DNA from 4 places in the Enterococcus sp. DIV0756 genome. Region 4 is predicted to be linked to each of the others. Evidence: riboswitches for the same ligand, from Rfam matches in the RefSeq annotation. Region 4 holds a riboswitch; each other region holds the start of a gene.

Region 1 (8,052 bases), 100 kb from region 4:
CTGTCAGAGATGTTTTCTGTATGGACTCCAAAAGCTTTTATGCCAGTGTGGAGTGTATTGAGCATAACTTAGATCCGTTGAACGATCTATTAGTTGTGATGAGTGGGGATCGCGAGAATGAGGGGTTGGTTCTAGCGGCAAGCCCAATGGCAAAAAAAGTTCTAGGCATCAGCAATGTTAGTCGGGGCTTTGAAATTCCGAACCATCCCAATCTTCATATCGTGCCGCCGCGAATGACGCTCTATATTCAATACCACATGCGCATTCAGGAGATTTTTCGTTCGTACATGGCAGAAGAGGACATTCATACATATAGCATCGACGAACAATTTGGTGATTTGACCCACAGTTGGAAATTATTTGGTAAAAGTTCGGCGGAAGTTGGCAAGCAGATTCAGGAGGAAATTATTGAGAAGGTGGGGATTTATACCTCATTAGGAATGGGGGACAATCCTTTATTAGCCAAAATCGCGATGGATAATGAGGCCAAGCATACTAAAGAGCGGTTTGCTCAATGGCATTACCAGGATGTACCTGAGAAAATTTGGCCGCTTCGCTTAAGCGATTTTTGCGGAATCGGCAATCGGATGGAGCGCCGCTATCAAATGATGGGCATGTATACCATGGGTGATTTGGCCCATACTGATCCGTTTGTTCTGAAAAATCAATTTGGAGTAATGGGGATGCAACATTACATGCATGCTTGGGGGATTGATCGTTCCGTTCTTTCGCAAAAGGACTTGTATCCTACTAAGGAAAAATCAATTGGCAACTCACAGGTTTTACCAAAAAATTATGCTCATAAAGGTGATATTCTAACTGTTATCGCTGAAATCTGCGAACAGGTGGCGCAACGATTACGTAAAAAAGATGTATTAGGGGGAACCCTGCACTTAGGGATTGCCTATGCGTATTTTGGCAGTGGAAAACGCGGAGGCTTTCATCACCAGTTGAAAATTCCGCCGACCTATCAAGCTCGCGAACTGACAAAAGTAGCTTTTGCGTTGTTTGAAAAATACTGGGACCATTCTGAAGTTCGCAATATTTCCATTACGGTATCTTCTTTACGTCCAGCCGGAAATTTGCAATTAAATTTGTTTGAAGACCCTGATCAATCAATCAAACAAGAAAAAATTGATGAAGTCATTGCACAAATTCGCAGTCGCTACAAATTCAGTTCAATTGTACGAGCACATTCGTTAAATGAGGGTGCAACAGCAATTAAGCGAGCCGGCTTAGTCGGTGGCCATGCGGGTGGAATGGAAGGAATGGATTAGTTATGATCTACGACGATGAAAGTGCAGAACGCCTATTCATGGAGGCCAAGCAGGTTTATCAGGATCGCGGGATGATAAAGTGGATCGGTTTTTATCTTTCGGATCATACAGCCGTATTGAATAAAGAGTCAAAAGCACGAAATCACATTAATGTCGAGAAAGAACAGATGACCTTGGAAGAAATTGGTGAGGTTCTGCAGCAGGCGTATTTGCAAAATAAGCGAATTGCTGTTCAACTGGAGGCCTTGGACGATGAGGGAAACTATTTGGATGATTTAGTGGGAAGGCTCATTGGACAAAGAGAAGAACAAATCTATTTAAATGTAGAGGAGCGAGGCGCAGTTCATTTAGCGATTGAGCAAATTCACCATGTTGAAATTTTAGGTCCAAAGAAAATTCTGAATCAAGAGATTACTAAATAAAGACTGATTTCCACAAAAAACCATGACGCTAAAAAACGTCATGGTTTTTCAAATGATAACTAAAATAATTTGATTTCATTTAACGGCCAAAAGCGTAAAACAACTTTTCCTTGAATCGTAGATTTGTCAACGAAGCCAAAAATCCGACTGTCTTTAGAGATTAAACGGTTATCGCCTAAGACGAAATACTGATTTTTAGGAACCGTTACTTCAAAGTCATTTGTAAAACTTTTAGCATTGGCTGCCTGTTCTTGGAAAGCAGAATTATAGGAATACTCCTCAAAAAGCTTATCTTTTTTGAATTTTTCTTTGAAATCATCCAGATAAGGTTCAGCATATTCTTTGCCGTTGATCGTGAGAACATTATTTTTCATTTCAACATGATCTCCAGGTAAGCCGATGATCCGTTTCACCACATACAAATTTTGATTGTCAGGTTCTTTCGTAGTAATAATATCCTGTCGTTTTAGATTGGATATTTTAGATGTGATTAAACGTTGATTGTCGTGAAGCGTTGGATCCATCGAATGTCCTTCAACCTTTACTGGGGAGAAAACAAACATCCTTGCTAAAAATATTAAAGCTATGATAATGACTACGGGAAGCCATTCTTTGATTATTTTATTCATAGGGTCACCTCATTGCTAGATTTTATCATTCTTCAAAACAAAAAGCTCCTCTTAACCTCCAATTTGGTTAAAAGTTGATTAAGGGTAGAGAAATTTGAGTGATTATGGGAAACTTAGAATACGATATTTAAAAAAGAGCAGTATAGTTAAATACTTTAAAGATGTGCAAAATGACAGACACGTAATAACCGCTTAATTAAAAATGAACTACAATAACTCTGAACAAGGAGCAAGACAATGAAAAAGAATTATCCTGCACCACCGATTTTGCCGAAGATTTTTTCTGAGGATTTCTATTTAGAAGATGAGGCGACCATTGAAGATGTACATGGGATTGATGTTGATTATAGCTATTTAACCTGTGAAAATTTAGTACTGCGGCGTTCGATTTTAGAAAAAATCACGATGCAGCGGACTAAACTGTATCGTTTTGAAGCGAGCAATGTTGTCTTCAAAAATTGTGATTTTTCAAATCTGGAATGGATTGGCGGCAGCTTTCATCAAGTAATTTTTGAAAGCTGCAAACTGACCGGCTGTAATTTTGCGGAGAGCTATTTACGAGATTGTCAGTTTAAGGATTGTGTAATCAATTTTGGTTCATACAGTGCCACGAATTTGAAGAATGTGGCTTTCGAGAATTGTCAAATGACGGATAGTGAGTTCTTTGAGGTCACTTGGAAGCATTTATTTTTGACTAAGAATGATTTGGATAATAGTAACTGGATGCGGACAAAATTATCTGGCTTAGATTTTACCACCAATCAATTTCACAAAATTGCTTTTTCGATGGAACAATTAAAGGGATTAAAAGTCAATTCTTATCAAGCTATAACGATTGCGGCTGGACTAGGCCTGCAAATTGAGGAGGCATAAATGAAACGTGAACAAAAAAATATTCAAGGAATCCCGGTTGTCTGCTGGGGAGAACCAAGTGAGCAAGCAATCCTAGCTTTTCATGGCGACCAATCCCACAAAGAGGATACTGTTATCCAATTGTTAGCAGAAGCAGCCGAGGCAAATGGCTATCAGGTTTGGAGCTTCGATCTGCCAGAACATGGTGAACGAAAAGGGTCTAGTTATCCGTTAAATCCACAAAATGTCGTAGCCGATGCAACTAAAATTTTACTTGAGCTGGAGAAGCAAACAAAGAAACTTTCGTTATTTGGCTGCAGTATTGGCGCTTATTTTGGTATGTTGGCGTGTCAGAATAAACCAATTGAACAATGTCTATTCCTTTCTCCGATTGTTGACATGCAGCAATTAATTGAAAATATGCTGTTTTGGTCGGGATTGACGCCTATTGATCTGCAAAGGGATAAAATAATCGAAACACCAATCAAGACATTGGAGTGGAATTACTACAATTATGTTGTTAAACACCCGATTAATTGGACAGCTCCAACAAAAATTCTTTATGGCGGAAAAGATAACTTGACTTCGAGGACAACAATTGAAAAATTTTTAAAAGCATCCAATAGTTCAATGACAGTTTTTGAAGACGGGGAACATTTTTTCCATACACTAGAACAGTTGGAAGTTTATCAGGACTGGTTGGACAGAATATTTAAAGAAAAGGTTGTGCCAGAAGCGATCAGCTTTAAGAAATAAGAAGGAATTTCCGAAGAAGCAACTTCTGGAGCACCGTTTATTCGGAAAAAGGAACTGTGATAAGACCTTTATCGCAGTTCCTTTTTTATTGTTCCTCGGGTTAAATACCATAAAAAAATTATTATTTCTAGTGAATTTTTAGTAAAGTATTTTATAAGCGATTTTAAAGATAATCTGAAGTATGACGATTTTTTTTGCTATTTACGGATAAAAAAAGTAGTATTCTTTGTGAAAGTAAATATAAGTAAACTTGTTAGGTGAGGCTCCTAAACAAATATAGGCTATTGCGCAGAAACGTCGAAAGACGCCAATGTGTAAAATAGGAATTGTCGGATTAAGGCTTTTCATAAAATAGCTAAGAAGTAATTCTTTACGTTGTTTAGTGCTAAAACTCAGACGATGAGATTGATTGTGTGAGACACCAAACTTGTTAGTATTTTTTTGCTAACGTTTGGTGTTTTTTTAGGTTATTTACTGTGGACTCTCTCGTCTCAAACAATTACTTGATGAAGGGAGAGATATACATGCTAAAAAGAAAAAAGATCGATTGGCTATTGTTACTACCTTATTTGGGAGTTAGTCTAATCGGTCTTTTAATTGTTTTCAGTGCGAGTTCTTATCGCTTGATGGCAGAGGGTGAGAATCCGTTAACATTATTTAGTAAGCAAGCGATTTTTATGGGGCTGAGTTGGTTGCTTATTGCGTTCATTTTTCATGTAAAAAGTCATGTTTTGACAAAGGGAATACTAGCAAAAGGATTGCTAGCGATCGGATTAGTTAGTCTGCTACTGGCAAAAATAGCGGGCGTCAGCATCAATGGTGCACAGAGGTGGGTGTCTATATTAGGAATCCAATTCCAGCCTTCGGAAGTGACAAATGTGGCATTAATTCTTTATTTAGCTTACTTTTTCCGAATAAAACGGACAAGACATGAAATGCTGGTTCCCGGTGGACTTGTCTTGCTTAGTGGATTGTTGATTTTACTCCAACCAAAGGTCACAGGTGCGATCATTATCTGGGGGATCGCTTTGGTAATTATAACTACTGCGCAATTGCCCTATCAATTGTCAGTGATTCTCTTTTTAACGATTTTCCTAGGTATTGCTGTGATAGGAGGAATGATTCTTTTTTTAGGGAGTCATCATCTGTTGCCTGAACTATTCGCTCACACGTATGACCGTATTCGATTAGTTAGAGATCCATTTTTAGATCCCTATGGGAAAGGATTTCAAATGAGTAATTCCTACTACGCCCTTTATAATGGGGGATTTTTCGGACGAGGATTAGGAAATAGTATTACCAAAAAAGGCTACCTTCCAGTCGCCGAAACGGATTTCGTTTATTCGATTTTGGTTGAAGAATTAGGTGTAATTGTTGGATTACTCGTTTTAGCGTTACTTTTTCTGATTGCCCTTCGTTTATTTGTTCTGGCATCGAAGGAAGTAAATCAGCAAGTTAGTTTGATTTATTTCGGCGTGGGAAGTTTACTTTTGCTCCAAACGAGTATCAATATTTCGAGTATTTTGGGTTTGATACCCATGACAGGTGTTCCTTTGCCTTTTATTAGTTATGGTGGAACCAGCTACTTGATTCTTTCTGCCGCTCTGGGTATCTGTTTAAAACTATCTTCGGAGGTCCGAACGCATGATGAAACGATTGAGTAACGAATTTAATTATTCTCTCTTTTTACCGCTTTTCTTATTCTACTTAATTAGTATCGGCGTTCAATCATTAGCAGCTGGACTTGATGGTGTCGATGTGAAAAGTGTGGTGGTCAAACAGATTCTTTTTTGTCTGCTTTCATTAGCTGCGATGGGAATAGTGAGTCGAATAAAAACGGCTTATCTATTAAAATATGCGCCACATTTTTATGTTCTTTCACTGGGATTGATGGCTCTTTTGTATTGGTTTCATGACCCGGCTATGTTTGCAGTGACAAATACGAGACGGTGGCTACGAATCGGAGGGTTTTCTTTTCAGCCTTCAGAATTAATGAAGCTTAGTTTTATTCTCTTCATGGTTCGACTAACCTTAATCGACGAAATGGCACATACACAACAAAGCTTAAGGAATGATCTGCGCTATATTGGGAAAATTTTATTATATAGTTTACCAACGTTTTTACTAATGTTCATGCAACGTGATTTTGGTACAAGTTTAGTGTTTATCGCTATCTTAGGTGCGCTATTTGTTATTTCTGGTGTCCATTGGAAAATTCTTCTCTCAATCACTGGAGCAGTTACCGCTTTAGGAAGTACATTATTAGTTTTGGTGTTTAGTGAATGGGGGAATAAGCTGCTTTATTGGCTACATTTTAAAACCTATCAATTAGATCGAGTTCGAGCGTGGGTCGATCCCTTTCAGTATCGAGATTCCATTGCGTATCAACAAGTACAAAGTCTTTATGCGATCGGTTCAGGCGGATTAGTCGGACGTGGTGCAGGACAAAGCTCTGTTTATGTACCTGTTCGTGAATCGGACATGATTTTTACAGTCATTGGGGAAGGGTTCGGATTTATCGGTGGAACAATGGTTATTTTTCTATATTTCTATTTATTTTATCAAATCCTTTCCGCGGCAATCAAAACCAACAATAAAGCCAATTTATATATTGCTGCGGCATTTGTTTTTAGTCTACTGTTCCAAGTTTTTGAAAATATCGGTGCAGCGATTGGTATTTTGCCACTAACTGGTATCCCATTGCCAATCTTGAGTCAAGGGGGAACTTCCTTAATTGTTCTAGGTATCGGTTTTGGAATCATGATGGGGTTTAAGAAAAATTGAATGGAGAAACAAATATGAATATGCGAAAGACCTTTCTTCTAAGTAGTGCAGGCGCATTGCTTATAGTATTTTTATTTACCATGGCAGTCATCCTGAATGCACCATGGCTGAGTCATTTAGATCATTTATTTATTCAGTATCGATTACCTGATATTTTTGCTGTAACAACGTTTGCGGGCGCAATTGCCAAATTTGCTACAATTGGCCCGATGGTAGGAACATTTGGTGTAATAGGTATTATTCTTCTGCGGAGAAGGCTTAACACGTTGACTGTTTGGTGCCTTGGCAATCTGATTTTTGTAAGTGGAATAGGTTATTTATTGAAACAGCTTATCCAGCGATCACGTCCGGATCAAATACAGTATATTTCACGCTCCTCCTATAGCTTTCCTAGCGGGCATTCACTTTTGATCATGACGTTTATTTGTTCTGTAATGCTAATTTATTATTTTATTGAGAAGAAACCGCCGCTAATGGTAAAGGTGATACTAATTTTCTTACTGATCACAATTGCAGGTGGCAGAATTTATTTAGGGGTTCATTATATTAGCGACATCATCGTCGGTCTCTTTTTGGGTATTGCAATTACACTTGGAACAGCAGGACTTTTTTACCCATATTTGCGACAAATGAATGTAGAAGGAACTAAAAAAAATCGATTCGCAAGGTGGCAAAAGGTGCTGTTGGTCCTCTTGGCAATTTTAGTGGTGCTTGTCTCAGGATTGAGTGTTTTTGCAATGAAACTTTATCATAGTTCACAAAAAACAATCAATTCTATGTATTCTCCCATTGAAAGAAGTAGCCAGAAAAAAGCACCAGAAGCTTCCGAACCCATGAGTATTTTAATTTTAGGGATTGCAAATGATGCGAAAAGAAAAACCGACTTTCGAGCAAATACGATTATGGTGGCTACGTTGAATAATCAAACAAAGCAAACAACGCTAGTAAGTATTCCTCGAGATTCCTTTGTGGAAATCGCGGGTGCTGATTATGAGGACAAGATCAATCACGCACATTCAATCGGCGGACCGGAGATGATGATGGACACGGTTGAAAAATTTTTGTCTATTCCGATCCATCATTATGTCTCAGTCAATATGGACGGATTGCAGACCTTGGTGGATGCGGTCGGAGGGGTCACAGTCGACAATGCTTTTGCTTTTTCAGCTGAAGGAATTGATTATCCCAAAGGAAAACAGCATTTAAATGGTTGGGAAGCGTTACAGTATTCTCGGATGCGTTACGAAGATCCAACTGGAGATTATGGTCGACAAGGAAGGCAACGAGAAGTGATGGAATTGTTGATCAATAAGCTGCTTTCGACCAAAAGTA
Region 2 (8,052 bases), on a different contig from region 4:
ACGATTGATATCGCTCATGGTCATTCAGATCCTGTAATCAATATGATCAAGCATATCAAAAAGTATTTGCCGGAAACATTCGTTATTGCCGGAAATGTAGGTACTCCTGAGGCTGTTCGTGAATTGGAAAATGCGGGAGCAGATGCTACAAAACTTGGAATCGGACCCGGAAAAGTTTGTATTACGAAAATCAAAACTGGTTTTGGAACCGGTGGCTGGCAGTTGGCGGCATTAAGTTGGTGTGCTAAAGCAGCGCGTAAACCAATTATTGCCGACGGTGGAATTCGAACGCATGGCGATGTAGCAAAATCGATTCGTTTCGGTGCAACAATGGTGATGATTGGTTCATTGTTTGCTGGTCATGAGGAATCTCCTGGCGAAACGAAAGTAGAAGATGGTGTTGTTTACAAAGAATACTTTGGTAGTGCTTCAGAGTTTCAAAAAGGGGAGAAGAAAAATGTTGAAGGTAAGAAAATTTGGATCCCTTATAAAGGTTCTTTAAAAGACACTTTAGTTGAGATGCAACAAGACTTACAATCATCCATTTCTTACGCTGGCGGAAATGATCTAGAAGCTTTGCAGAAGGTAGATTATGTGGTTGTGAAGAACTCAATTTTCAACGGTGATACGATTTAACTATTTTTAGAAAACTTTTAAAAGATTATCCTGTTTTTTGAAACTAAACAAATTAATTCAAAATGAACGATTACAATAGTAGGTAATCGTTCATTTTTTTTGTTCGCTCGAATGATATGTTTTTAAAGATCGATTGACAGTGGTGGATGATTGGGTTAGTTTTAAGTCATCCAATGGTAAGTGAGGAAAGATTATGTGGCAATTAGCAAATACAAAATCCACACCAATTTATCAACAAATTATCGAACAGATTATTTCCTATATTCAAGATGGTACGTTGCAGCCAGGAGATAAATTACCCGCGGAACGAAAATTAGCAGAATATTATCAAGTGAATCGTTCCACCGTGGTTCATGCATTAGAAGAACTAGTCAGTTTGGGCTGGGTCATTCGTAGGCAAGGCAGCGGCACCCTCGTCAATGAGGGGAACTGGGGGCGAAGTACCCATCCACGAGTAGATTGGCGTAGTTTATTTACTCAAGAAACCCATCCTAAAGAACCCTTTTTGGAAAGGGCTCAGCGGTTATTGAAGGAGCCAGATATCATCGATCTATATTCTGGAGAACTACCACTAAGTATGATCCCCGACTTCCGTTTTCCATCTTATACATGGGAAGAATTATTGTTAGAAGAAAAAAAGCAAAGTTCGTTAGGGTACCGCCCTTTACAACAAGTTATTTGTAAACGAATCAAATTAGAACAAAAAATTGACGTTTCGTCCGATCAAGTACTAATCACCTCTGGTGGTCAGCAGGCCATGTTTTTATTATTACAAGTGATGTTGCAAAGTGGTGATAGTGTTGCAATTGAAGATCCTTCATTTTTGTATTCATTACCAATTTTTGCCAGTGCTGGAGTACGGTTGTACGGTGTTGAAATGGACAAAGAGGGAATGAGAATTGATAAATTAGAGCAATTGATTTTGACAAAAAAAATTAAGTTAATCATTCTGAATCCAACTTTTCAAAATCCTACTGGAACGACGATGTCAGAAAGACGCAGAAATGAATTAATCGAACTCAGTCTCAAATACCAGCTGCCGATCGTAGAAGATGAAGTGTTTAGCGAAATGAATTTCAAAAAAATTCCACCATCTTTAAAAGAACTTGCACCACACCAGGTGATTCACCTAGGTTCCCTTTCAAAAATATTTGGTTCTTCGATCAAGATTGGATGGATTGTCGCAGATCAGAAGCTAATTCAACGCTTATCTGATGCTAAACAAATGATGGATTTCTCAATCAGCATTTTTCCTCAAGTAATCGCACATACGGCATTAACAGATCCATTATTTGAACAAAATCAGGCAGAATTAGTTGTTGCTTTAAAGCAGAAAGCCCAGGCTTTTATTGATCAGTCAAAAATTATCGCGGGTGATTGGAGTATTTCAAAGATTGAAGGCGGCATATATGTATATCTGACATGGCGACACCAACATTTAACGCGAAAAGATTGGGAGATTTTTTTACAGGAAAAATTATTGATCGCGCCCTCATTTCTTTTTAGTAATGATACAATGTCAATGAGAGTAAATTATACTCGCATGTCTAAAAAGACGAGACAAGAGTTTTTTATCAAATTGCAAGCAATCTCAAAGGAATTAAGGAGGAGTTAGATGGAAGCGCTAGAAGTAATGAATCAACATCGGACGTATCGGAACTTTGATGAAACGTATCAATTATCAGAAGAGGAGCTGCAAAAAATTTTACAAGCTAGCCGGCAAGCTCCAAGCTGGATGAACGGCCAAATGTACAGCATTATTGTTGTTAAGGATCGGGGGATTCGTGAACAACTAGTAGCAATGAATCCTGGAAACCCTCATGTACTGAATAGTTCCGTTTTTCTAGTATTTGTAGCAGATTTGAAACGAACACAAAAAGTTGCTGAACACTATGGGGTTGAGTATCGAATCAATGAAGGATTTGACCCAGTAATCACGGCTGTCACCGATGCAGCTTTAGCATTAGAAAATGCCGTGATCGCGACTGAGGCATTAGGTTTAGGCTCTGTAGTTGTTGGGACAATTCGCAAAGATATTGCTGAGGTCAGCGAATTATTAAAGCTGCCTGATTATGTATTGCCAGTTGCTGGTTTGAGTATTGGAAAGCCGAATGTGGAAATGCAGGTAAAACCTAGATTACCAGAACAAGCCGTCATCCATTATGATACCTATAAAGATTACGATTATTCTTTAATTGAAACGTATGATGAGACCATGGAGAAATTTGCTGAAGCTCGGGAAACAAAGCTATGGAGTAAAAAGTTTGCCGACTATTTTAGTAACACTCCGAATAAAAAGGTGGATGAGTTTCTGAAAATTAACAAATTTTTCGGTGTTAAGTTTGACACTGATAGGTAAGTACCTTATAGTAAGGATGAAAATTAAATTAATTGTTAGGTGAGGCTCCTATATGGACACAGGCTACTGCCCAAAAATGTCGAGAGACGCCAATGGGTATAACAGGGATCATCGTGAAGGTGATTCATAATGTAGCTGACAAATCTGTCTACGCCCTATAGTGCTAAAGCTCGACGATGAACATGAATGAAACTTTTGCGCGTGCTCATTTTCGAGTGCGCGCTTTATTTGTGTGTCCAAGTCAGTGTCTATTAGTTAAATGGAAAGGATGTGAGGGAGATGGATCATGACGATAGTCGACCGAAAAGTAACTACTCGAGGGCGACTGAGGTTGGCCTGAATTTTAGGAGGAACCATTATGATGAACAAAAAAAACCTTCTTGCTCGCAAAGTCAACAAGGATCAAGAATTGAAAAAATTAGCGATTCTGTCTGATCGCGATCTTTTTCTTAATCTGCGAACTTCTTTACAAGGATTATCTGAAGAGGATGCGCAAAGCCGTTTGGAAGAGTACGGTCCAAACGAAGTTTCGGCGCAAAAACCAACGCCAGGATTTTTATTATTTTTACAAGCATTTAACGATCCTTTCGTTTATGTCTTGGCCGCATTAGCAATTGTTTCCTTATTAACAAACGATATAGAAGCAGCTGTGGTTATGTCGATTATGATTTTGGCAAGTGTTTTAATAACTTTTATTCAAGAATATCGTTCGCAAAAGGCGAGCATTGAATTAAAAGAAATGATTGAGAATACTGCTGCCATCACACGTAATGGAGAGACAAAAGAAATTCCGATGGATGAAGTAGTACCAGGTGACATTTTAACGTTAGCAACCGGCGATATGATTCCGGCGGATGCCGTTTTGATTTGGACAAAAGATCTTTTTGTCAACCAATCATCGCTAACAGGAGAATCGATGCCTGTTGAAAAATATCTCGCAAAAGACAAAGATTTAACAGAGGAAACAACGGCTTTGGATTTAACCAATTTGGTATTTATGGGAACCGATGTTTTAAGCGGTCAAGGAAAAGCAATTATTTTAAAAACCGGTCAACAAACATTTTTCGGTGATATTGCCAAAAATGCGACGTCAAAACGTGGAAAAACTTCTTTTGACATAGGCTTAACTAAAGTAAGCAAAATGTTACTGAGGATGGTAATGATTTTATTTCCGTTAGTGTTCTTGATCAACGGACTAACGAAAGGGGATTGGAGTAGCGCCTTTTTCTTTGCAATTGCTGTAGCTGTTGGACTTACACCAGAAATGTTGCCGATGATTGTGAGCTCTAACTTAGCTAAAGGAGCCTTAACGTTATCGAAACACAAAGTCATTGTGAAAGAATTAGCCTCAATCCAAAATTTAGGCAGCATGGATGTTTTATGTACAGATAAAACTGGGACGATTACGGAGGATCGGGTAGTTTTAGTTCAACATCTCGACCCATTAGGAAATGAAAATGAACAAGTGCTAGATCTAGCATTTATGAATTCTACGTATCAAACGGGTTGGAAAAATTTGATGGATATTGCCGTTATTAATTATTTTGAAGAACAAGATCGTCACCTGCCTTATCAAATAGTTCAAAAAATTGATGAAATACCTTTTGATTTTTCTCGCCGGCGCTTGACAGTGGTGATGAAAACAGATGATCATCAATTGATGATCACTAAGGGTGCGGTTGAAGAAATGGCAGCAATTTGTAAGTATGTTGAGATTAACGGGGAAATTTTAGAATTAACTTCGGAAATTCGACAAAAGCTGCAAGCTGTGAATGAAAAAATGAATCGTCAAGGCATGCGGGTTATTACCGTAGCTGTTCGACGAGATGCTCATGATGAAGCAATCTATTCCACAGACGATGAAAAAGACATGATTTTGGTTGGCTTTATGGGATTCCTTGACCCAGCGAAGGCGTCTGCTAAACCGGCTATCAAATCACTGCACCAACATGGTGTAACCGTAAAAGTTCTTACGGGAGACAACGCAATTGTGGCACAGAAAGTTTGTCAAGATGTAGGGATTCCAGCAGATGAATATGTATTGGGAAACCAAATTGATGACATGTCAGATGACGAATTGTATCAAGTGGCGGAAACGGTTAATTTATTTGCGAAGTTGAATCCGATGCAAAAATCAAGAATTATTGAGGCGTTGCAAAGTAAAGGTCACACTGTTGGCTTCATGGGAGACGGAATTAATGATGCACCTGCGCTGAGGAAAGCGGACGTAGGAATTTCTGTGGATACCGCTGCAGATATTACAAAAGATGCCAGCTCGATTATCTTGTTAGAAAAAAGTTTAGGTGTGTTAGAAAATGGGGTAATCGAAGGTCGTCGCGTTTTTAGCAATATGATGAAATATATCAAAATCACTATCAGTTCAAACTTCGGAAATGTGTTTTCAATTTTAATTGCTAGTGCTTTCTTACCATTTCTACCAATGTTATCCCTTCAATTGTTATTGCAAAATCTAATTTACGATTTTGCTCAGTTAACAATTCCTTGGGACAATGTTGATGAGGAGGAATTGCAAGTACCAACGAAATGGGAAACAAGAGGATTGCTAAAATTTACGGTGTGCATTGGTCCAATTAGCTCAATATTCGATATTATCACTTTCTGGGTAATGTGGTTCGTATTTGGTGCGAATACTGTAGGTGCTCAAAATCTGTTTCAAACGGGCTGGTTCATGATTGGCTTAACTACACAAGCATTGGTTGTCTTAATGGTACGGACAAAGAAAATTCCTTTTATTCAAAGTCGACCAGCACCACAAGTGTTTATCAGCTTATTAATGGCAGTCGTCGTCGGAGCATTAGTCGTGCTAACGCCACTTGCTGAACAATTTGATTTTGTTCATTTACCAACGAGCTATTGGTTCTGGTATGTCGGAATCGTTATTGCTTATATGCTGGCAACGCAACTAGGAAAAGTTCTATATATAAAAATTGCTAAAGAATGGATCTGAACTATAACAGAAGGGCCTGTATTGCTCTTCTGTTTCTTTTTTTGTGAAAATAAGTAACAAATTATGGATTAATAAGGGATTAATTCTGTTTATTTTGTCCTTCTTTAGTTAGGTGTTAACGAGACATATGATAAAATTATTATTTTGCTAGCCAGCAAACTTATTGATTCTAAATGCTGAGAAATGATTATTAAAAAACTGTTGCTTAAGTTTTCACAAGCAAAAAAAGTGAAACGCTTCAATTTGTTCAGAATTATTGAGCAAGTTTGTTGTCAATTGAATCTAAAAATGCTAATTTAGAGAGGAAGGGGCAATAGCAATGATACAGATTGAGTTGCTGTTGCACTGATAACAAGACTTAATTTACTTAAGAGAGGAAAGTGTGACACCATGGCAGAAAAAGAGTTAACGATTGATTTTGAAGCCTTACTACAAGATGTAAACGCGGATTTCCCCGTGTACCAAGCGTTAGATGAGGATGGGAAAATCGTCAATGAGAACCTAGTTCCTGAATTGACTGATGAAGAACTTGTTGAGTTGATGACTTCAATGGTTTGGTCTCGCGTACTAGATCAACGATCAACCGCATTGAATCGTCAAGGACGACTAGGATTCTTCGCACCAACTGCTGGACAAGAAGCTAGCCAATTAGCCAGCCATTTTGCTTTTGAAAAAGAAGACGTTTTATTACCAGGGTATCGTGATGTTCCACAGTTGATTAAACACGGTTTGCCTTTAGCGGAAGCGTTCTTATGGTCACGTGGACATGTTGCTGGGAATAACTATCCGGCTGATTTACAAGCTTTACCACCTCAAATTATTATCGGAGCTCAATATGTACAAGCTGCCGGTGTAGCATTAGGGTTGAAAAAACGTAATAGTAAAAATGTTGTATTTACGTATACAGGTGACGGTGGTTCATCGCAAGGCGATTTCTACGAAGCAATTAACTTTGCAGGAGCGTACCATGCAAACGCTGTATTTTATATTCAAAACAACGGCTTCGCTATCTCAACTCCTAGAGAAAAGCAAACAGCCGCTAAAACCTTAGCACAAAAAGCTGTTGCTGCTGGAATTCCTGGAATCCAAGTTGATGGTATGGATCCATTAGCGGTTTATTATGTATCGAAAAAAGCTCGCGAATGGGCAGCAAATGGAAATGGTCCAGTCTTGATTGAGACATTAACTTATCGTTATGGTCCACACACACTTTCTGGTGATGATCCAACTCGCTATCGTTCAAAAGAGATGGATGATGAATGGACGAAGAAAGATCCGTTGGTTCGCTTCCGTAAATATTTAACGGAAAAAGGCTTATGGTCAGAAGAACAAGAAGAGAAAGTCATTGAAGCAACGAAAGAAGAAATCAAACAAGCAATCACTGATGCTGACCGTGTACCAAAACAAAAGGTTTCTGATTTCTTAAAGAATATGTATGAAGTACAACCGCAAAGTATTAAAGAACAAATTGAATTTTATGAAGCGAAGGAGTCGAAATAATCATGGCACAAAAAACAATGATCCAAGCAATTACAGATGCCTTAGCTCTGATGCTTGAAAAAGATAAAGAAGTTTTAGTTTTCGGTGAAGACGTCGGTAAAAATGGTGGAGTATTCCGTGCTACAGAAGGACTTCAAGAAAAATTTGGCGAAGATCAAGTATTTGATACACCGTTAGCAGAATCAGGTATCGCCGGACTTGGTTTCGGTCTAGCTTTACAAGGCTTCCGTCCCGTTCCTGAAATTCAATTCTTTGGCTTTGTATTTGAAGCAATGGATGAAATTGTCGGTCAAATGGCTCGTACACGTTACCGTATGGGAAATACACGCAATTTACCGATCACGATCCGTGCGCCATTTGGTGGTGGCGTACACACGCCGGAACTTCACTCAGATAACTTAGAAGGTTTGATGGCACAATCACCAGGTTTACGCGTGGTTATCCCATCTAATCCATATGATGCAAAGGGACTTTTAATCGCGTCAATCCGTAACAACGACCCCGTGGTCTTTTTAGAACATATGAAACTTTATCGTTCATTCCGTGAGGAAGTGCCAGAAGGAATTTATGAAGTGCCTTTGGATAAGGC
Region 3 (8,052 bases), on a different contig from region 4:
GAGGAGGCTTTCAAGCTTTTCAAGGCGCTTGAGACATAAAGTGATTCGTGATGCTTTTGGAAAAATTGATACAGGCCGATTGAGATGATACAGCCACCTAAAATACAGCCAACAGTAGCAACGATCGCACCAAAAATACCATCAATCTGCATTCCGACAAAGGTTGACGTATTGACGGCTAATGGGCCAGGAGTCATTTGCGAAATCGTAATGATATCGCTAAATACTTTCTCGTTTAGCCAACCTTGTTGATGGACAACCTGTTCTTGAATTAAGGGAATGATCGCGTAGCCGCCGCCGATACTAAATAAACCGATTTTGAAGAATGGCCAAAATAATTGCATTATGAGGCCTCCCTTGTTTGTTGAGAATACGTATGGATGAGACAAGCACCAACACTAAATAATAAAATATAGATCACATTTAAGTTGAAAAACGCGTTGGCAACAAAGGAAACTGGGACCAAAAAGCTCAATAATTTCGAGTTTTCCTGCTGAATCAGCTGATACATATCAACAACGATATCAATGATTAAAGCTGTCACACAGGCCTGCATTCCTTTTAGGACCGCCATCACGGTTGTGTTTGCGGCAAATGCAGCATACCAGTTAGAAATAAAGCCTAAAATTACTAGCGGAGGGATGATCGAACAAATTGCACTGATGAAAATTCCTAAAGTACCAGCCACTCTTTTTCCAGCTAACACACTTAAGTTGATAGCGATGGCGCCAGGTGAGGATTGGGCGACTGCGGCCATTTCGATTAGTTCATCGTTGGAAAACAAGCCCTTCTTCTCGACATAATACTTGCGGATCATAGGAACGACCACATAACCACCGCCAAAAGTAAAGGTGCTAATAAATAGATTGATCGAAGCCAACCATAAATAGAATTTTAGTTTTGTCATGGAAACAACCTTTCTTTCTGCTTTCTCTTAAGTATAAGTCTTGGGTTGCCATGTGTGAAATGATATTATTAGTGTATAACTATGAAATGAATTCATGTCAAAGGAGCAGCTATGAACTTTAAACAATGCGTGATTTTTCGTGAAATTGCGAAAACCAACAACTTCACGAAAGCAGCAACTAATTTGTATTTAACACAGTCAGCCGTTTCTCATGCGATCAAAGATTTAGAGGAAGAAGCAGATACTCAGCTTTTCGAACGACTGCACCGTAGTGTGAAGCTGACGCCTGCTGGCGAATTGTTTTTGCGGGAGATTCAACCAATCATTGAAGAATTTGAGTCTGTGGAAGCTCGTTTGCCTGATTTGGAACAACAGCCGCCATTAAAAATCGCTTCTTGTATCACGTATGCGCAAACTGAGCTTCCTCAGTTATTGCACCAATTTAATGCAAGTTATCCAGACACACAGTTTAATATCCAGGTTTTTCCTGCTGCAGAATCGATTGCTCGTTTAGAAAGTGGTGAGGTTGATTTAGCCTTTATTGAAGGACAAGTCTCGCAATCTTCCTTTCAAGCGAAGCGAATTGCGGATTATCGGCTATGCGTAGTGGCCCATGCCGCTTTAGAAGAGGAGGAGCTTAGCTTCGCTGAACTTTTACAACGCCCGCTTTTATTGCGCGAAAGAGGAAGTGCGGTTCGGGAAACGTTTGAATCCTTTGCTGTATTACAGGGCTTTAAGCTGTTTCCGGTTTGGGAAAGTGTCGATTCACAGGCGCTGATCTCAGCAGTCAAGGCTGGATTTGGGTTGTCTGTCTTGCCTTACCGGTTAGTCAAGGAAGAGATCTTGCAAAAAAAGTTAACGGAAGTGAAAATTATGGACTGGCACCTAACGAATGATATTTCAGCCTTGATACGTAAAAGTCGGTATCAATCACGAATAATAGCTGATTTTTGGGAAATGCTGCATCAAATAAACTAGGTTCATACAAGTTTGTTTGTATGACTTTCTAAAATAGCCACTATATATTAAACTATTGATTAAAGAGAGGGGTTAATCAAATATGAAAACGACTGCTGAATTAAAGGCAGAAGCGAAAGATGCGTTGAGAGGTAAATGGGGGCAAGCGGTTATTTTAAATCTTATTCCGACACTGCTGACCATTGCTGTGATGTTTTTTGTTGTCTTGTCTGGGTTGATTTGGTTTTTTATCCATGGGTCAAGTGATGGCATGATATCTTCTGTTTCAGAGTATCAGCAAACTAATGCTAGTGGTGGTGGAACAAGTTTAGTGTCCTCAATCATTAGCGCATTATTCATGAGCGGAATATCTTGGACTTATTTAGATTTGCTAAGAGGTGAGCGTACGCAAATCGAACCAATGAAAGACGCGTTTCGCGGATTTCAAGGAGTATTTATCGGTGGCGTGATTCTATTAGCATTGCTTACGAATATATTTACGACCTTGTGGACATTCCTATTTATCATTCCTGGAATTGTAAAAGCTTATGCGTATTCGCAAAGCTACTTTATCTATTATGATCAAATCCAACAAACTGGTGAAAAACCAAAAGTGTTGGACACGATTACTGCAAGTCGTCATTTAATGATTGGTCATAAGGGACGATTGTTCTGGCTGGATGTGACATTTATCGGTTGGTATATTGTGACGGCTCTAACTTTAGGTATTGCTTATTTATGGGTGGCACCGTATATATCTGCTACGAAAGCTGCGTTCTATGAAGATTTGCAAAAGAATATCTAAAAAAAGGCTGGACTCATAAAAAATGAGTTCAGCTTTTTTTTTAGACAAATCTTTTATTATTTTGAATCGTCAGTAAACGTGGTAAAAGATCGGATTGGTAATCGGCATTCAAAATATTGATCAAATAATAATCATTGGTATTGGCAGGCAGCAATTCTTTGAAGGTAGTAATAAAAAGATCAATCGGCTCATCGGCTTGCGGTTGAAACACAATATCGATGAAGCTGAGATTACTCAAGAATTTGACGACCTGTTGCAGATAAAGGTAGTTTGGGATCGCTACTATGCCTACCTGAACCTTTTCGTCGGTCACGGTAAAGTGGGGCAAAAGACTTAAACATAAGGTTTTTGAAATAGACGCATCAACCGTGGCTAACCATTCCAATTGCTTGCGTCGGCTTAATTTGCGAACTGTTTTGCGGATTGCCGGGTAAAGCTGTGTATACAGTTCAGACTGAAGAAATTGCTCCTTATTGCCAGTCTCAAAAAGTAAAGGAATTTCATTTTTCTGGATCGAATAGTTCAAGAATGTTCGGGCGATATTATCTAGTAACAGTTTTTCTTCCTGTTCGTTTAACGTGTCTTGGAGCAGTTCTTTTGAGCAATAACGATGAAAGGCATCAATGGCTAAACACAATGGATCGCGTTCTTCGATATTTTTGGCGTAATAGAGCATTAAAGGGTTTAGAATCTGACCATCGTTTTTGACGCAATACGGATAATAATAAAATAAATAATTCAAAAATTCGATATTTCGTCGTATTTGGATACGCGAATCCAAGAGGCCGGAAAAATAGTGTTCTAACAGCGGCTTTGTCTGAGAGAACAACAGGTCTTCAAAGGGGGCCTCGCCCAAGTAATTTTTTTGCTCATTTCGCAACCGATTGACACAAAGCATCAAACGGGCTAATTTTGGATGAAGGTGCGAAGGCAGTAATGAATGTATCTCATTCAACAAGGCCTCTTCCTTTTCAAAAGAAAGTGGGCTGAAGTTGATATCTTCTCCCAATGAGGCTGCCCATAATGTTTTGATGTAGACTAAGCGAATAACCGCTTCACGGCCTGTCAGTTCCATTTTAGAAAAATTGATCCGAATATTGCACTTCGCGAGATGATCCATTAGGGGATGTAAGCGCCGTAAAATCGTTGATTCACTCACAAAAATTTCTTTACTAAAATCCTTCAAATTTTTCTCGGGATAGAACAAAGAGGTCAATAAAAAACGATAAGGAATGGAATTTTTTACCTGCTCAATTAAGAAGGTATTGGACCTGCTTGAGTCGCTCTCCCAATAGACTTTTGAAGGTTCAATCAATAGCGGTGCTTCATTTAATTTTCTTAATGAGTCATCTAGCTCTTGAAGCATCTGAAGAAATGGCGGATAGCTGGAGTTGAATTTTTGACTAAGTGTATGTACGGAGTATTCACCCGCAGGATAATCCTCCATTTGTTTAAAAAAATGCACTTTTTTTCGTTGCTGATTCGTCATAAAAAGATCTCTGTACATAAAAGCCACTCCTTTCTATTGAATTTCTTAAAAGTTGAAGATAGCAGTAAAAAATTATCATGGGTGTTTAAATATAAGTTAAATTAATTTTAGCATGGATGAAACTTCGTCTTTATTTTAGAAAGATTCGAATGATTTGAATATTCGGAAAATCTGACTGTTAAGATACAATGAACTGCTTTTCTTTAAAAATAATCTTTTTTTCTTGGGAACGGAGGGCGTTTTATCTTTAATGTTCGTTTTTTTCAAAAAAATGAAATGTTGTAAAATTTTTGGAATCACTAATTATTCTAGAATGAATGGAAATAATTAGTTCCCTGTAATTATTAGATAAAATACGGGTTTTATAAAAAACTAAAGTTATTTTTAACAACTTTTTATAGAACCTATTGACAATGTTCGTTTATTTTGTTAGATTTTGAAAAGAAAAATAGAATATGATTTGTTAGGTGAGGCTCCTATGCAAACATAGGCTACTGCCCAAAAATGTCGAGAGACGCCAATGGGTAGAACAGGAATTGTCGAATACAAGGCTTTTCTTAAGGTAGCTAAGATGTTTGTCTTTACGTTGTATAGTGCCAAAACTCAACGACTAGATCGACAAGAGTATTTGTCTTTTATTTAAGATGGATTTTTTACGGCCTTTCGCTGAGTTTTTTAAAGCGAAAGGCCTTTTTTTGCGAGTCCAACTTTTTGCAGTTGCCAGTTTTACTTTCTACTTTAGTAGATTAGTAAAATGGTATGCGTACGAAAATCTGTTGAATTTTTACGTTAGAAAAAATCCATACTGTGATTATGAGCTAGCTTTATAAGCATAAGTAGTTGTTTAGCACGATTAATTCCTAAATAGGAGCTAGCTGCCAACAGTTTCTGCTAAAAAAGTTCAGTCGTAGTTTTGATCTTATACGTGAGAAATGAATTCCTCAACAGTTGCTAATCATCAACAACCATCTATTTTATTTTTCAATCAAAAACAAAGGAGGAATCATCATGGTAAAACAGTGTTTATGTTAGTGAGATGGAACAGTCTATTTTATCGGGAAGCATTGATGCTTCGGAATCGAGTGTTGAAGGAAAGCGCGGGAAAACCGTATTTATTTGAAGCACCGATTGAAGAAAAGCAGGATATTCATTTGGTCGTGCGATATGGAGAGGAAGTAGTAGGAACGTTGTTGCTGCATCCTGTAACATCCTCATTCGTTCAGATTAAACAAGTTGCAATTGACCCGCTAGCGCAGGGCAAACACTTGGGGAAAAAAATGATGATCTATGCGGAGGAAATCGCTCATCGATGCGGCTTTTCGACTATTTTTTTGACAGGCAGGAAACAAGCTTGGGGCTTTTATGACAAGCTGGCTTATCAAGAATTGCCTTACGAATATCAAGAAGACCAATTGATTTTGAAAGTGTTTAAGAAAGACATTCGACAACCCTTGAGTCGAATAAATACAAAGGAGATGAAAACAAATGGACGACAGTAGTTCGCGAAGATCGGGTTTATGGATAAATGAAGAATGGAGCATCGGCAAATTATTCTTGTCTATTTGTTTTTAGCTCCTTCTTCTCTCCGTGAGCCCACATTAGGAGGCAATAAAAATGAAAACATTCGGAAACATTCTTATCTATCTGATGATTGGGATAGGATTATGGCGAATTTTTTTTGGAGAGAAGGTAAGAACAGTGGAAAAAGTAACTAAGAATACTCAAAAAGTAAATTATGATCTGTTTGCTAGAAAAACAGCAGAACATGTTTTTGAAACATTTCATACATCAAAAAAAGGCTTATCGGAAGAACAAGCCGATATTGCCAGAGAACAATATGGAGACAATACAATCTCATATGGCAAAAAGACGCCATTCATTTTGGAAGTGCTAAAAGCATACATTACACCATTTACATTGGTACTGATCGGCTTAGGGTTAACGTCATTTACAACGGATGTAGTAATCGCTGCTCCAGCAGACCGGGATTATTTTGGCAGTGCAATTATTTTTACGATGGTCATGATTAGCGGAACGATGACATTGATCCAATCGGTTCGTTCAAATCAAGCCGCTGAAAAATTAAAATCTTTAGTGAAAGTCACAGCGACGGTGCGACGAAAAAATCAATTCCTTGAGCTTCCGATTGAGGAAATCGTCTGTGGTGATGTGGTAAAACTTTCTGCTGGGGATATGATTCCAGCGGATGTCCGTTTAACGGTCACAAAGGATTTATTTGTTTCTCAATCGGCTTTGACTGGAGAAAGCTATCCGGTTGAAAAAAAAGCAGAGAGCAATGTTGTCACACAAGATTCTGAGACTAGCTATGAAAACATGGTCTTCATGGGAAGCAATGTCATTAGCGGAAGCGCGGAAGGGGTCGTGATCGCAACTGGAAATCGCACGCTTTTTGGCGATGTAGCAAAATCCTTGAGTACCAAGCCCGATTTGACGAATTTTGAAGTGGGAATCAAGAAGACTTCGTATATCTTCATCAAATTTATGGCGCTAATGGCACCTACAGTCATTGTAATCAATGGCTTGACCAAAGGCGATTGGATGGAAGCCTTCTTGTTCGGCTTATCGGTTGCTGTAGGATTGACACCTGAAATGCTGCCAATGATTGTTACTACAAATTTAGTCAAAGGCGCATCGGGAATGGCTAAAAAAGGCACTGTTATTAAAAATATCAATTCGATTCAAAATTTTGGTGCCGTTGATGTGCTTTGTACCGATAAAACAGGGACATTGACTCAAGATAAAATTATTTTGGAGTACCATTTAGATTGTGACGGCACAGAAGATCCACGCGTGTTACGTCATGCCTACTTAAATAGCTATTATCAAACTGGTTTGAAAAATTTAATGGATGTCGCCATTATTGACGCCGCACAAAATGAGTTGGATACAAGTACCATCAATTATCAAAAGGTTGATGAGATTCCCTTTGATTTTGACCGTCGCAGGATGAGTGTTGTTGTCGCGGATAATGATGGCAAAACCCAAATGATCACCAAAGGCGCGATTGAAGAGATGCTGCGAATCTCCAGCTTCGTCGATTTTAAAGGAAAGGTCACACCATTAACGGAAGAGGCCAAGCAAGAGGTTCTAGAAAAAGTAAAGGAACTAAACAGCGATGGCTTGCGGGTACTTGGGGTGGCACAAAAAACCAACCCCAGCGTCGTTGGTGAATTCTCTGTATCGGATGAGTCAGAAATGGTTCTAATTGGTTACTTGGCCTTTTTAGATCCGCCAAAGGAAACCACGAAGCAAGCGTTAGAAACACTGAAGACCCATGGTGTGGGCGTCAAAGTACTGACAGGCGACAATGCGCTAGTGACGAAATCGGTCTGCAAACAGGTTGGTTTGGAATCGGAAGAATTAGTTACTGGTGAACAAATCGCCAATCTAAACGATCCGCAATTAGCGGATGTCGTAGAAAAATACAATATCTTTGTCAAATTGAATCCGCAGCAAAAACAACGAATTACGCATGCATTAAAAGAAAACGGCCACACCGTCGGCTTCTTAGGAGACGGGATCAATGATGCGCCTGCGATGAAGGCCGCCGATGTTGGTATTTCCGTGGATACCGCTGTGGATATTGCGAAGGAATCAGCGGACGTTATCTTGCTGGAAAAAGATTTGATGGTTTTGGAACGGGGAATCGTCTCAGGCAGAGAAACCTTTGGCAATATTATGAAATATATCAAGGCGACTGCCAGCTCGAACTTTGGGAATATGTTTTCTGTTTTGATTGCTAGTACCTTCCTGCCGTTCTTACCAATGCTGCCATTGCAGCTGCTATTTTTGAATATGATTTACGATATTTCTTGTATTTCGATTCCGTGGGATAAGATGGATAAGGAATATTTGGATGAACCAAAAAGCTGG
Region 4 (8,052 bases):
TAGAGCTTTTAGGTCTAAGCCGGCGAAAAGATCATTTACCCAATCAATTATCAGGTGGACAGCAGCAAAGGGTTTCGGTTGGTCGGGCGCTAATGAATGCGCCAGCCGTTTTACTGGCAGATGAACCGACTGGTAGTTTGGATAGTAAAAATGGTCATGAAATCATCAAGCTGTTGAAAATGAGCAATCGTAAATACAGACAAACATTGATCGTTGTGACTCATGATGAAGAGATCGCCCTGCAGGCAGATCGCATCATCGGTATTTCTGATGGGCGTGTCACTCGTGATGAGAGGATGATTCAATCATGAACATTTTCCATAAAGTGACGCTACAAAATATGCTGAAAAATCGTGCGCGTACGTTTGTAACAATTATCGGTGTAATCTTGTCAAGCGCATTGATTACAGCCGTAGCAACCTTTGCTCTTTCACTTCAACAATATATGATGGCAGGATCTGAAAAAAAATACGGGGATTGGCATGTAGAATTTTTTGACAAATCAATTAACTTTGCTAAAGACCAAGAGAAAAATCAAGAGGTCTTAAAAATCACAATGTTTGAGGATATCGGTTATAGCAAGCTTGAAGGAGGTAAAAATCCTCATAAGCCATATTTGTTTATAGCAGGCTTCAACCAAAGAACCTTTGAGACACTGCCAATAAAAATGATTTTTGGCAGGCTGCCGAAAAATGCCCAAGAAGTTGTCATTCCCGCTCATATTGCCGCCAATGGGGGAGTAAAATACGCTGTCGGGGATAGGCTATCGCTATGTGTTGGTGAACGTCGGATCGGAAATAATTGTTTGAATCAACATGATCCATACGACGAAGCGAGAAAAAAACAAGAAAAGCTCGTAGCGAAAAGTCAAAAAAGCTATAAAATTGTTGGTATTTTTGAACGACCGGGCTTTGAAGAACAGCGTGCTCCGGGCTACACAGTGGTTACTACTACAAGCAAAGCTGTGAAGGAAAAAAATTTTAGTGTTTTTGTTACTCTTAAAAATCCTCGAAAAGCAAATGACTATGTGAAAAAAACAGCCAACAATCAGAAGTATACGCTGAATGAGGAAGTATTACGTTTCACTGGTACATCGAATGACAGAATCTTCAATTTATTATTGTATTCAGTTGGAGGAATTCTAGTTCTATTAATCATGTTGGGCTCGATATTTCTGATCTATAATTCATTTACGATCTCTTTAAATGAGCGCACTCGCCAATTCGGAATACTTTCGTCTGTTGGCGCGACACCGAAACAGCTAAGAAACGCTGTCTTATTTGAGGGATTTTGTATCGGTATGATTGGGATTCCCCTTGGAGTAATTACAGGGATTGGAAGTATAAAGATGGTTATCGGACTTGTGGCTAAAAACTTTCATAACATTTTATACGCGGATGTTCCACTAGTTTTGTCACTATCAGCTCCTATTTTATTAGCTGCAACCATGATTAGTTTGATGACAATTTTACTTTCTGCCTATCTCCCTGCCAGAAAGGCAGCAAATACCCCAGTCATGGAAAGTATTCGTCAATCCAATGAAGTAAAGCTTGCAGCGAAGGATATTAAAACAACAAAACTCTCAGGACGTATTTATGGATTGGAGGGATTGTTGGCGCTGAAGAATTTTAAGCGCAACAAGAAACGTTATCGTACAATTATTTTATCGTTAGCTTTTAGTGTAATTCTTTTTGTCTCAGCACAAGCATTTGGAAACAGTTTGCAGCAATCCGCTAAGCAGATGGTCATAGATACAGATTATGACATTGTGTTTTCCAGCACAGAGATACAGGAAGAAGCTCTCTTTCGACTCTATGATAAATTTCAAAAAGTTGAGGGGATTGCTAGTAGTTCTTATCAAGCGTTGTTGCAATATTCTACCCAAGTAAAAAATAGCGATTTTTCGTCGCGCTATCTTGCGTTGAAAAAAAATGATCCAACTCGAAAGACTGATTTAAAATTGGACATTCAATTCATTGAAGATACGGAGTATTTGAAATTTATCAAAAGTCTGAACTTACCTGTTGAAGAGTACACTGGTGAGAATGGGAAAGTACTTGCTGTCGCAAAACAACGAATCGGAAAATCGGTGAGAAAAAATGAACTGATTGATCTCTTTGCCAAAGACTCGCTGGAACTGCTTTTGAAGCCACAAATTAAAGATCAGACCTCTCTGAATGATTTGCGAAAGATACAAGTTAGGTTTGTTGATACCTATCCGATGGATACCTTACCTCGTCAAGTTTCAGAAAAGCAGGCTTATGTCTTTATGCTGATCGCACCTTATCGAATGAAGAGAAACTTTACTCCTTCTGACATCAATCAGACTTTAGGGTTAACTTTTCAATCCAAAGATGCGGGACATTCAACGGCAGAAATGAAGAAGATCATTCAAAATGAAGGGATTACAGTTCCCTACGAGTTGTATAATGTCCATGAGATTTTTGATCAGAATCGTAATACGATCTTCGTTGTGAATCTTTTCAGTTACGTGTTTGTAGCGATGATTTCCTTGATCGCCATCGCCAATGTCTTCACAACGATTTCTACGAATATTAAACTCCGGCGGCGAGAACTTGCAATGTTGCGTTCTGTGGGTATGGCAGATAAGGATTTTAATAAAATGATGATCTTTGAGTGTTTCTTTTATGGGTCTCGCTCGCTGTTATTAGGCATTCCAACTGCAGGAATGATTTCTTGGCTAATCTATAGAGCAATGGTTAAGGGAGGAGCAGAGATCAGTTATCATTTCCCTTGGAGAAGCATTTTGATCAGTGTAACGGGTGTATTTTTGATTGTGTCACTCACTATGCTTTATGCAATAGATAAGATTAAGAAGGAAAATATTATTGAAGCGTTGCGTGATGAGCTGTCGTGAGTATCTTCATAAAAAAATAGACACCCGTGCAAATTTGCGCGGATGTCTATTTTTTATACTTGCATGCGACGGATCATTTCTTTTGTAATGCGATCCACAATGTTAATGATTGTTTTAGGGGAGCGTTCGCTTCTTGGAACATCGATTCGATAAATTTTCGCTACACGTCCAGGATTGGAGTCCATCAAAACGACACGGTCGGATAGTTGAACGGCTTGTTGGACATCGTGAGTGATCATGACGATTGATTTGGTAGCAATTTGATTGTTCAACCAAATGTCTAATAAATCGTTGGACAGTTGACTAGCTGTTACGATATCTAAAGCTGAAAAAGGTTCGTCTAATAACAACAAGCTAGGTTCAATCGCTAAGGCACGGGCAAACCCGACACGCTGCTTCATCCCACCAGATAGTTCTCTAGGATAGGCCTTTTCAAATCCTGTTAAGCCGATCATTTCGATGAGATTATTGACTCTTTTTTTGATTTGTTCACGAGAAAGCCCTACACGATTTTCCAGACCAAAGCTGATATTTTTTTCTACCGTTAGCCAAGGAAAAAGAGCGAAGTGTTGAAAAACCATACTAATGTTGGCATCTGGTTCAGTGATCGTTTTATTCTCAAACGTAATTTCTCCTGTGGTTGGTCGAAGAAGTCCGGCAATACTTCTTAATAGAGTCGATTTTCCTGTTCCAGACTGACCGATAATGCTCAAAAATTCATTTGTTTTAACTGTTAAGTCGATATTTTCAAGTACTTTCAAATGGTCTTTATGCCCTTCAATTTCAAATTCCTTGCAGACTGCTTTTACGTTTAATAATTCTGTGTTTTCCATTGTCTATTTTTGCATAATCGAACGAGTCGATCATACTTCTCCTTTCGTTTGCATGCTAAAAAAATAATGGGGTAAAACTACTAATAGTGAAATTTTTCTTTAGCTACTCGATATAGCGGTTGCCAAATAAAAGCGATACAAAGTCCTACCATAAAGCACATCGCTAATGTACCCAAAGCGGATTTATCTTTTATTCCATCATTCACTGAAATATATTGACCTAAGCCTGTGACATTGATTGTTTGTTTACCCCATTGAATACTTTCAGCGGCAATGTCTGCATTCCAAGCTGCACCAGCAGCATTAATAATCGCTGTAATTAGATAAGGCAGAATCGAAGGAATTAGGTATTTGGTCCACCATTGCCATTTAGACAGTTTAAATAGTTTCGTCACGTCTCGTATGTCATCAGGAATTGCTAAATAACCGGCGATTACATTAAAGAAGTAATACCATTGACACCCAACCATAATAAGCGGCAGAATCCACCATTGTAACTTGTTAAAACCCATACCAATAACAAGAACGACAAAGGGTGTATAAACATTCGAAGGAATTGAGCCCAAAATTTGACCGATGGGTTGAACAATATTTAACCGGCGATTATCACTAGCGACCCAAATGGCTAAGGGTGTAAAGATGACTCCGGCAACAATCATTGCCAATGTCACTCTTAAAGTGGTATAGAGCGTTAATCTAGGAATCATGCTGAAATCTTGATGAGGTAAGAAATGATAGAGCTTGATCGAACAAATGATTACCACAAACGCTAGACTGACATACCATAAGGTTTTAAAAAAATTCCGTAATTTCGACACTAATCGATACAGATGATCCAATTTTAAGAAATACCAAATTTTTGGTATATCGTAGATCCAAAATCTGCTGAAACTTGCAAAACCCTTTGAAAACTGTTTCGTTAATGATGCATTTTTTAACAGTTGATAAACGATTGATTTTGGCGGTGTTGTACTTTCAACGTCTGTCTCATATTTGAAGTAATAAGTTGCCCGAACCAGCGGTTGAAATACTAAGAAATTTAGGATTACCACATTCAGTAGCAACGCTAGAACAGCCCACAAACAAGCCTTGAAGTCGGCACGGTTCAATGCCACTTGAATATATGAACCAATTCCCGGTAAAAAAAGAGTCGTATCCTTTGGTAGAGCTACAGAAGCTTGTTCACTAGCTACTAATGCAAACCAAGCCGCCGTTTGAGAAATAATCACATTCCAAAGCAAACCCGGGATCGCATATACAAATTCAAGCCGCCAAAATTTTTCCCAAGGGTTGTATTTGAATTGCTCAGTAACATTGGACAGATCCGAAGGGATAACTTCCATGATTTGGTAGAGTGTCAACATAATGTTCCATGCTTGACCAGTAAAAATTGCGAAGATGGCAACACATTCAGCACCCAACACATTTCCTGGGAATAACCCCAGCAGCCAAGCAGTTGTAAAAGTTAGAAAGCCTAATAAAGGCACGGATTCAAGAAAATTAACTAACGGTAGAATAATTCTTCTGGCAGTCTTATATTTCACTGCTAAAAGTCCAAAAACAAAGGAAAATAAGAAAGACCAAACCATTCCGACAATCATTCGAAACATCGTTCGAATGGAAAAATAACCAAGATTTGTGACGGATAAAAAGTCCTTATGTTTATTCACCGTCGATAAAAATTCTTCCGAGGGTAACGTTTGAAGCGGGCGGTTCATTTTCATCAGCGAGAAAATCAGTATGAAAGCAAAAAGAGCTAAGATAAATAGGAAGGTGATATTTCCGATAATTCTTGTAAGCTGATTGTTTTGCTTTGATGAAGCGTTGAAAACTTTCAATGTAAAAAACCTCCTAAATAATCATATTAAGGAGGTCACCGAATAAATAGACAAGTTTATAAGGAAATCACGTTAATTGAGCTTTGGCTTTCTGAGACGTAAGAAAAGGATCTTCTAGTTATCTTGGGAAAGCCTTAATTCGACAATCCCTGCTTTACTCGTTACTGTCTCTCGACATTTCCGAGCGATAACCTGTGTTCTTCAGAGTAACCTCACCTAATATGATTATATTTTATTGTGCAAACTCATCATACTCGTGAAGGATGATAAATCAATTGTTACTCAGACAACAATCACTATATGAAAGACTGTAGTCCTTACTAATAAAGCTTTTTATTATCATTACGCTTTTTATAGAAATGCTTTCCAATTTATTAAGAGAGGCCTCCGTCTATTTTTGTTTGGTGCTAAGAGCCTCAAAATAGTTAACCACTGTTAAAGAATACTTGTTATTTAATGTTTTTCCTTGCCTAATAGTCGTTTAAAAGAGCAAAATTAGGTTGGCCTAAAATTTACTGTTGGGATGTGAAAGAAATGTCGATTGAGAAATTAGAGTACTTCTACGTCATTGCAAAATACAATAGCCTCTCAAAAGCTTCGAAAGAGTTGTTTATTGGAATCTCTTCTCTGAGCTCAGCCCTTAAAAGCCTGGAAAACGAGCTAGGCTATGATTTATTTACGCGTCACGGAAAGAAACTAGTTTTGAGTGAAGAAGGACAGAGGATTCTCCCTTTTGTGAAGCGAATCATTGAGGAAGCAAAAAAAATCCATTTCCCTCTTTATCAAATGATTGATCGTCCTTCTTTTAGGGTGGGGATTAGCGAATCAGTTTTAATATTTGAAGCAGGAGAGTGTGGGTGCTGCAATGACAGCTATACGATCAACTATGTCAATGACGCTCCTTTAGAGTTACTGAAGCAACTTAAGCATAAGGAAATTGACTTAGTAATAACTAGTTGCCTGATGGATGATCCACAATTTGAGCGCTGTTCACTAATTCGTTCGAAAATGTTACTGGCGGCTAATCAATCACTGGTAACGAATGAATTGAGACAGGCGGCAGCAGAGGATCTAGAAAAATTTCCTTTTATCATTTTGACCGATCATGTGGGGCATCAACAGTTAACTCAAAGGACAGCTGAATATTTTAATATTGATCCTGAATACCTTTATTGCCATGATAGTTTAGGGATTCATAAATGGTTGAATGAGAAAAAGGCAATTTTTGTGATTCATGCAATAGAAAAGGAACTTCTGGCAAATGAATCGATTGGCTTTCTTACGTTGCCTAGTGCGTTAAGCTTGGATTATTATTTATACAAAAATAAGAACAGCCAACAGGTTTTTGATATTGAGGAAGTAGAAAATGATTTAAAGCGAACATTCAAAGAAATTGAACTCAAAGGAAATGGTATCCGTTAAGAAAAATCTATTTAAGTAGATCAAAAATCAGCGTAAGCAAGTGCAATTAACACTTACTTACGCTGATTTTTTTGTTCAAAATAGAACGTTCATTTCGTTTGGTAAATCATTTTCTGCTTAAGGAACAAACCCGTTTTTGGTTTTTACGGTAGGCAGCGTTCCAGTTTCCGTATTACCTGGTGTTCCAATATAGACATTGCCGTTCAGAGAAGTAGATTCTTTTTCCTCTGCTGCTTCATCTTGGACAGAATAGTCGCTTTGATAGAGATATTGACCATTTGTGTGAAAGACAAATGATTTTTTATCACGATCGTCTTTTTTGTCGATTCCGAGACTTACCCGCAATTCATGACTGACATATTGAATGCTATCCGGATAGAGCTCAACCATGCTGCGACCTTGATTGCTAAAGGTTCGCCAATCAAAGGTGAGTCTTTGTTTCTCATAATTGTTATAAATCAATCCACTTTCTATTAGTTTAAGCAATTGATCGGTCGTGATATCGGTTTGAATATTATTATCAAAGGAGTCGATGATACCTGTCAAATTTTTGACAACATCCTTTGATTTCAATTTTTTTCCAACGGATTGGATAATCTCTTGTTGGCGAAAGCCCCTCATTATATCGTTGTCGCTATGACGTTCGCGAGCATAGGAGAGGGCCTTTGTGCCATCAACATGCTGTCTCCCTTCATCGAAATGGATGGCACCTGGGCCGTCTTTTGTAACACCGTCAAAGGAGTGCTGGACGTTGATATCGATTCCACCGATTGCATCAATGAACTGAATAAAAGATAAAAAATTAAATACACAATAATGATCGATTGGAATCTTCAGCAATTTTTCTACCGTATTCACAGAAGCGGTTGGTCCGTCAAAAGTGTAGGCCGCTTCAATCCGTTGATTGCCACGATAGTTCTTAGCCGCGATCGGGACGAAACTATCTCGCGGGAGACTGCAAAAGGTGATTTTTTTGGTTTTGTTGTTGACGGTAATAACCATCATCGCGTCGGTTCTCGTTGTTCCTAATTTCCTTTCGATGGTGTTGTCTAAACCCATAACCAGAAAAGATTCCGCATCC

Evidence for each region. A riboswitch is a leader RNA that binds a small molecule or an ion and turns the genes downstream of it on or off. The one in region 4 is predicted to bind magnesium.
Region 1: another riboswitch for magnesium. It lies ahead of IGI44_RS16875 (FtsW/RodA/SpoVE family cell cycle protein); the one in region 4 lies ahead of IGI44_RS17410 (ABC transporter permease subunit).
Region 2: another riboswitch for magnesium. It lies ahead of mgtA (magnesium-translocating P-type ATPase); the one in region 4 lies ahead of IGI44_RS17410 (ABC transporter permease subunit).
Region 3: another riboswitch for magnesium. It lies ahead of IGI44_RS02425 (GNAT family N-acetyltransferase); the one in region 4 lies ahead of IGI44_RS17410 (ABC transporter permease subunit).

The regions. Positions count from the first base shown of each region.
Region 1 is NZ_JBIOLF010000002.1:106,360-114,411, reverse strand. Features, by position in the region: gene IGI44_RS16900 (Y-family DNA polymerase) at 1-1,277, shown strand, start outside; gene IGI44_RS16895 (hypothetical protein) at 1,280-1,699, shown strand; gene lepB (signal peptidase I) at 1,759-2,328, opposite strand; gene IGI44_RS16885 (pentapeptide repeat-containing protein) at 2,566-3,201, shown strand; gene IGI44_RS16880 (alpha/beta hydrolase) at 3,202-3,936, shown strand; M-box (ykoK) riboswitch at 4,179-4,347, shown strand; gene IGI44_RS16875 (FtsW/RodA/SpoVE family cell cycle protein) at 4,461-5,600, shown strand; gene IGI44_RS16870 (FtsW/RodA/SpoVE family cell cycle protein) at 5,581-6,720, shown strand; gene IGI44_RS16865 (phosphatase PAP2/LCP family protein) at 6,735-8,052, shown strand, end outside.
Region 2 is NZ_JBIOLF010000001.1:1,818,374-1,826,425, reverse strand. Features, by position in the region: gene guaC (GMP reductase) at 1-636, shown strand, start outside; gene IGI44_RS08860 (PLP-dependent aminotransferase family protein) at 830-2,251, shown strand; gene IGI44_RS08855 (nitroreductase family protein) at 2,252-2,995, shown strand; M-box (ykoK) riboswitch at 3,020-3,184, shown strand; gene mgtA (magnesium-translocating P-type ATPase) at 3,357-5,963, shown strand; gene pdhA (pyruvate dehydrogenase (acetyl-transferring) E1 component subunit alpha) at 6,354-7,463, shown strand; gene IGI44_RS08840 (alpha-ketoacid dehydrogenase subunit beta) at 7,466-8,052, shown strand, end outside.
Region 3 is NZ_JBIOLF010000001.1:490,123-498,174, forward strand. Features, by position in the region: gene IGI44_RS02400 (chromate transporter) at 1-344, opposite strand, end outside; gene IGI44_RS02405 (chromate transporter) at 344-907, opposite strand; gene IGI44_RS02410 (LysR family transcriptional regulator) at 1,019-1,885, shown strand; gene IGI44_RS02415 (DUF975 family protein) at 1,968-2,669, shown strand; gene IGI44_RS02420 (helix-turn-helix domain-containing protein) at 2,710-4,176, opposite strand; M-box (ykoK) riboswitch at 4,611-4,780, shown strand; gene IGI44_RS02425 (GNAT family N-acetyltransferase) at 5,226-5,657, shown strand; gene mgtA (magnesium-translocating P-type ATPase) at 5,857-8,052, shown strand, end outside.
Region 4 is NZ_JBIOLF010000002.1:208,718-216,769, reverse strand. Features, by position in the region: gene IGI44_RS17425 (ABC transporter ATP-binding protein) at 1-311, shown strand, start outside; gene IGI44_RS17420 (ABC transporter permease) at 308-2,878, shown strand; gene IGI44_RS17415 (ABC transporter ATP-binding protein) at 2,932-3,711, opposite strand; gene IGI44_RS17410 (ABC transporter permease subunit) at 3,792-5,549, opposite strand; M-box (ykoK) riboswitch at 5,611-5,780, opposite strand; gene IGI44_RS17405 (LysR family transcriptional regulator) at 6,084-6,971, shown strand; gene IGI44_RS17400 (LCP family protein) at 7,089-8,052, opposite strand, start outside.